Regions from separate parts of the Labrys sp. KB_33_2 genome, predicted to be linked through region 1. Evidence: predicted binding sites of a transcription regulator. Region 1 holds the regulator's gene; the other holds the start of a gene.
The links. The regulator LexA, encoded in region 1, represses DNA repair genes until DNA is damaged. The targets are predictions, from matches to a motif close to TGTTCNNNNTGTGTTCNG.
Positions count from the first base shown of each region.

Region 2: AB4037_RS16525 (YifB family Mg chelatase-like AAA ATPase) is a predicted target of LexA. The motif match lies at 1,959-1,976, and genes of this name have one in related genera.

Region 1 is NZ_JBFREW010000010.1:116,971-120,173, forward strand. It holds gene AB4037_RS18385 (molybdopterin molybdotransferase MoeA) at 1-655, shown strand, start outside; gene lexA (transcriptional repressor LexA) at 768-1,484, shown strand; gene AB4037_RS18395 (pentapeptide repeat-containing protein) at 1,511-2,194, shown strand; gene AB4037_RS18400 (TOBE domain-containing protein) at 2,298-2,504, opposite strand; gene AB4037_RS18405 (ComEC/Rec2 family competence protein) at 2,534-3,203, opposite strand, start outside.
Region 2 is NZ_JBFREW010000008.1:252,691-255,893, reverse strand. It holds gene AB4037_RS16545 (hypothetical protein) at 1-30, opposite strand, end outside; gene AB4037_RS16540 (NUDIX hydrolase) at 245-679, shown strand; gene AB4037_RS16535 (hypothetical protein) at 985-1,314, shown strand; gene AB4037_RS16530 (hypothetical protein) at 1,395-1,817, shown strand; gene AB4037_RS16525 (YifB family Mg chelatase-like AAA ATPase) at 2,026-3,203, shown strand, end outside.

The DNA of each region.
Region 1 (3,203 bases):
AGCCATCGGCGAGAATCAGATCGTCGCCTCCAACAATTTCGCCATTCGGGCACTGGTCGAGGCCGAGGGGGGCGAAGTACTCGACCTCGGCATCGCCAGCGACGACTTCCCGGCCCTGGAAGCGGCCATTCGGCGGGCTCGTACCGAGAAGGCGGATGTGCTCGTCACTATCGGCGGTGCTTCGGTCGGCGATCACGATCTGATCCAGACCGCGCTCACCCGCGAAGGCATGCGGCTCGGCTTCTGGAAGATCGCCATGCGCCCGGGCAAGCCCCTGCTGCACGGGCGGCTCGGCTCAATGCATATCCTCGGCCTACCCGGCAATCCGGTATCCTCGGTGGTCTGCGGCGTCCTCTTCCTGGTACCCCTGTTGCGTACGTTGCTGGGGCGGGCCGATGCGGGTCTGTCCCGCCGCAAGGCCGTCTTCGCCAGCGCTTGGCCAGCCAACGACGTTCGTGAAGACTATATCCGTGCCCGCTTCGTGCTTGACGATACGTTAGACATCCTCAAGGTGGAACCGCTGGAGCTGCAGGATTCGTCGCTGGTGAGTGTGATGCAGCATGCCGACTGTCTGGTTGTCCGGCCGCCCTTTGCGCCGGAAGCAAAACCAGGCGATATCTGCGAGATCATCGATCTTCGTGCGGCCGGCTATTGACGCTACCCTTAACCTGAACTTCACAGTTGCAGAACACAGTAGGAACATGTAGCACTGTTCTTGTTTTGTTTACACCTTCACCGTGATTCGCGGCCGCCACGACGGGAAAGCCATGCTGACCAAGAAACAACACGAATTGCTTCGGTTCATTCATGAGCGCCTGAAGGAACAGGGCGTGCCCCCCTCCTTCGATGAAATGAAGGAGGCGCTGGACCTGCGCTCCAAGTCCGGCATCCACCGCCTGATCATGGCTCTGGAGGAGCGCGGCTTCATCCGGCGCCTGCCAAACCGGGCACGCGCGCTCGAAGTGGTACGCCTGCCCGAATCCGCCGTGCCAGGCGGCCTGTCGCTGGCCTCTTCACAGCGGGGCTTCCGCCCCAACGTGATCGAGGGCAATCTCGGCAAGGTCCGCCCCGTCAGGCCGGAAATGGACGAGGATGTCGGCCGGCCGGTTCTGGTCCCGGTGATGGGACGCATCGCCGCCGGTACGCCGGTCTCCGCCATCCAGACCAAGAGCCACACCATCAGCGTTACGCCGGAAATGCTGTCCTCAGGTGATCATTTCGCCCTGGAAGTGCGCGGTGATTCAATGATCGAAGCTGGTATCTTCGACAATGACACCGTGCTGATCCGCCGCCAGGACCATGCCGATACCGGCGATATCGTGGTAGCCCTGATCGACGATGAGGAAGCCACGCTGAAGCGCTTGCGCAAGCGCGGCGCCTCCATTGCGCTGGAGGCGGCCAATCCGGCTTACGAAACCCGTATTTTTGGCCCGGACAGGGTACAGATCCAGGGTAAATTGGTGGGCCTGTTCCGCCGATATTGAGAGCATGCGAATTTGGTTCGCTTGCAATGACTGGCCTTCATACAGTCAGCGGCCGCGCTCTGGAACGACGTGACGTCGAGCGGTTGCTCAAGGAGCGCGCGCCGTATTGCCTTGTCGATTGTGAACTGGAGGAATGCGATCTTTCGCGTCTCGACCTGTCCCACTGGTCGTTCGAGCGTTGCATTCTCAAAAATGCCAAGCTGGTCGGCGCCAAGCTCGCGAATACACTATGGCGCAATTGCAAGGCAGGCGGTGCCGATTTCCGTGGCACCGACCTCGAAGATGCTGCATTCCGCACGGGTAACTACAGCAATGCCAGCTTTCGACGCGCCAAAGCGGCCTCGACGGTTTTTACCGGCTGCAAACTGACAGGCGCGGATCTCTCGGAAATCGCCGCATTCGGGCTCGTTTTCGAGGAGGTCTTGCTTATGTCGGCGAAACTGCCGGCCTTTTCCTTTCGTAAGTCCACGCTACGCCGCCTCGACTTCACCCAGGCCGATCTGCGCCAATGCGATTTCCGCGATGTCATCTTCGAAGAGTGCAGCCTGCGCGATGCCAATCTGGTCGATGCCCGTTTCGAAGGAGCGGATCTACGCAGTGCCGATCTCGGCGGCTTGAAGCTTGGTGACGCCCGTTATTTCAAGGGCGCCACGATCTCGAAAAACCAGACCGGCCAATTGCTGGCCGAGCTAGGCTTGCGGATCGCCTGAAGAAGGTCTGGAGTTCGCAGGCAAATCCGCTTGATGGTCGGGTAGCCCCGGGTGTCTTCGAACTACCATCTGTCCGAAGACCCGGCCTGGCTGACAGCGCCGATCAGTCGACCGCGATCATGACGTCGGAGGCCTTGATCACGGCATAGGCGTTCTGGCCGGGCTTGAGCTGGAGATCATCGACGGCCTCGTTGGTGATCGAAGCGGTGATGATGGTTCCGTTGACCTCGAGCTGGATATGGGAGGTGGTCTGCCCCTTCGTCACGCTCTTGATCGTGCCCTTGATCTGGTTGCGGGCGCTGATTTTCATGGTCCGTCCTTTTTTGTGAGAATCTTGCGTCAGTTATCGGTTTCTGCGGTGACGCTGTCCATAGGCGTATCCGTCGCTGGGGCCTGCCCTGCCGCCTGGGGCAGAGGTTTCGGCGGCACAATCACCCGGCCCGGTGCCCATGGACGGGACGCTTGGGGATGGCGGGCCATGACGAGACGCCAGCGCGGGCTGATATCACCGCTCGCCGACGGCTCTACATAAAGTGCTATCGAGCCGACCGCGCGAATCAACTCGCGGTCCATCACAACTCCAGCGGCGGCACAGCGAGCACCGATCGGAACCGGTCCCGCCAGGACGCTGACGCGTCCACAGTCCTCTTCGGCGGCGTTGCTGGTCTTGTCGAGCATGAAGATCCCGCCTCCTTCGATGGGCGCGGAACACCCTTCTCTGTCACATAGGCGCTGTGCGGCAAGGGTTGGATCCTCCGGCTTGCGCCGATCGCCCATGGCCAGCAGCCATTGCTGAACCGTAAAAGCATCGGATCGCTGCGCCAGCACGGTCAGTTGATCGCCCTTGCGAACAAGGGCGGCATAGCCATTGGCGCCGAACAGAGCTACCGGCAGCGGCGCTGTCGCGGCCAGGGCAATGCCCCCGCCCAAGGGCAATAGGGCCAGCAGAGCAAGACGCGTGCGCAGAATGGTCAGCAGGACCAGCGTCAGAGCGAACAATCCGAGCGCC
Region 2 (3,203 bases), on a different contig from region 1:
ATAGCGGAGCCATTCTTCCTTGGGATCCATTGGCGATCATCCTCACTCTGCAGGTCGGTATAAAAGGCAATCGGCATTCGATGGCGTCACTGGCGCGCATTTCGGATCTCGCACAGGGAATGGAACCCCACCATCGCCAGCGGGAGCAGCAGGCTTTCTTTCGATCGACATATGTTGCCAAAACAACAATCCAGGTCGAATATCTGACATAATATCCGCTCTTTTGCGCTATACTGACCAAGCCATGCCCAAGAAGGACAAAAAGAAGCGCCAGCCCGATATACGGCATCAAGTGGCTGCCCTTCCCGTGCGCGAACGGGATGGGCAGCTCGAAGTGTGCCTGATCACCACGCGCGAGACCAGCCGTTGGTCGATCCCGAAGGGATGGCCGATGAAAGGGCGCGATGATTGGGAAGCCGCGAGAATCGAGGCCGAACAGGAAGCCGGCCTGGTCGGAACGGTCGCCGAGGAACCCTGCGGCAGCTTCGTCTATTGGAAGCGCCGAGCCGAGCACTTCGATCTCGTCGAGGTCGCAGTGTACCCTTTGCATGTGAATGCGACATTGCCGACCTGGAAAGAAATCGGTCAGCGCCAGGTGCGGTGGGTCCTGCCGGCAGATGCGGCTCTCGTTGTCGAAGAGCCGGGATTATCGTCGTTGCTGCAGGGCGTGAAACCCTGAAACGCCTTGCAATTTGCCGGCGTTGATCACGTCTAGCTCTCATTTTGCCTGGCGCTTTTGCGCTTCCCCCCGCTATCGTCAAGCGGGCTGACGGGAAACGAGGTGGTATAGCGCGTCGCGACGGTGGCGTTCGAGGGCGTGGAGGCGCGCTGGGTCGACGTCCGGATCCAGATCATGGCGGGCTCGGTAATGACCTGCGCCTGGAAGGAAGCCTACGCATCACCACCACCGATACGCTGATGGCCTCCCTCCAGCCCTCGATATTGGCGGCCTTCCGGTAGCGCCATCCCGGCGTCCTCATCGAGGTGAACACCTCGAACGCCTTTGCCAACCTCACCCATCGCGACGCGGATGTCGCCGTGCGCCCGGCCGTCGACCCGCCGGAAACGCTGGTCTGCCGCCGCATTTCGGGCATCGCCTTTGCGAACTATGCGGCTCCCTCCCATCTCAAGGAGCGCGGGCTCGACCCCGCCGGCGAAGCCGTTCTGGCGCAGGAGGCGCTGGATCGGCCTCGGCGATGCGCTTGCCGCCTCGAGCTCGGCGCACTGGATGCGCGCCGCCCTGCTCTGCTATCTCGGCCAGGCACTCGCCAAATATCGCTCGATGTTCGAAGAATATCGGCCCAGATCCGATAAGCCCCGCGCATTCGCTACGCCCTTGCCTCCCTGGAATAAATCATCATACCAATCTTCGTGATTGTTGCTTGAGGGATCTCATGCGCGCCTTTTCCGTCGCCGCGAGTCTTTTTGCTGCCGGTTTCCTTGCCGCTGCTCTTGGAGCCTGTACAGCTCCGGTCCGCACCCTCCCGGGCAATGTGCAGGTCTTGCCTGTGGTGGTGGCAAGCAAGGGGCTGGGCAGAGTTTTGCATGGATCGATACGTATCGAGCAGATCCAGGGTTCCTATACGGTGAGCAAGGGCACGTTTTCGTGCAGCGGCTCCTATACATTGTCGGCCGTCAGAGGCCTGATGTATGTGCCGATCCTCTGCAGCGACGGTCGCAAAGGCACTGCCAGCGTGCGAAACGGACCGAGCCGCATGAGTGGCACAGGCTCGCTGACAATGAATGACGGCAGCACGGGTGAATTCGCGTTTGGCAAAGACACCAAGAAATTGAGTCCCGCCTCCTCTGCACAATAGTCTCGTTACAGCATCGACCAACTCGCCTTTGACGATGCGGGCCTGCCAGATTGCACAGCACAGAGCCCAGCCGCACCGGGGCCGTCCCTGATCGGCTGGCGGACGGATGGGCCTCGGTCACAGGCTTCCAGAATCACTCTTTGTTCTCATTTTGCTTGGCGGCTCCACGCTTCCCCGCTATCGTCGAGCAGGCTGACGGGGAAACGAGATGGTATCGCGCGTTGCGACGGTGGCATTCGAAGGCGTGGAAGCGCGCCAGGTCGACGTGCAAGTCCAGATCATGACCGGTTCGGTGGTGTTCACCATCGTCGGCCTGCCCGACAAGGCGGTGTCGGAAGCGCGCGAGAGGGTACGCGCCGCCCTCACCGCCGCCGGCCTGGCCCTGCCGGCCAAGCGCATCACCGTCAATCTCGCCCCGGCCGACCTGCCCAAGGAAGGCTCGCATTTCGACCTGCCCATCGCGCTCGGGGTGATGGCCGCCATCGGCGCCATTCCCCATGACGCGCTGGAGGGCTATTGCGTGCTCGGCGAGCTCGGCCTCGACGGCACCATCACCAAGGTCGCCGGCGTGCTGCCCTCCGCCGTCGCCGCCAATGGCCGCGGGCTTGGCCTGATCTGCCCCGCCGCCTGCGGGCCGGAGGCGGCCTGGGCCAGCCCGGAGATGGACATTCTCGCCCCCCGTTCGCTGATCCAGCTCGTCAATCATTTCAAGGGCACACAGTTGCTCTCCCGCCCGCAGCCGCGCATCGCCGCGCCAGCGGCCGCCCTGCCCGACCTCAAGGACATCAAGGGCCAGGAGACCGCCAAGCGCGCTTTGGAGGTGGCAGCCGCCGGTGCGCATAATCTCCTGATGATCGGCCCGGCCGGCTCCGGCAAGTCCATGCTGGCGGCAAGGCTGCCCTCGATCCTGCCGCCTTTGGTGCCAGCCGAGCTCCTGGAAATCTCGATGATCCATTCTGTGGCGGGCCAACTCGCCGGCGGCGAGCTCACCAGCCGGCGCCCCTTCCGCGCCCCGCATCATTCGGCCTCGATGGCGGCCCTGATCGGCGGCGGCATCCATGCCAGGCCCGGCGAAGTGTCGCTCTCGCATCACGGCGTGCTCTTCCTCGACGAGATGCCTGAATTCGCACCACAAACCCTCGATGCCCTGCGCCAGCCGCTGGAGTCGGGCGAGGCCGTGATCGCCAGGGCCAATGCCCGCGTCGCCTATCCCGCTCGGATCCAGCTCGTCGCGGCCATGAATCCGTGCCGCTGCGGCAAGGCCAACGATCCGGGCTTCGCCTGCCGGCGCGGGCCGGTTGAGCGCTGCGCCGCCGACTATCAGGCCCGCATCTCCGGCCCGCTGCTCGACCGCATCGACATCGTCGTCGAGGTGCCCGCCGTCTC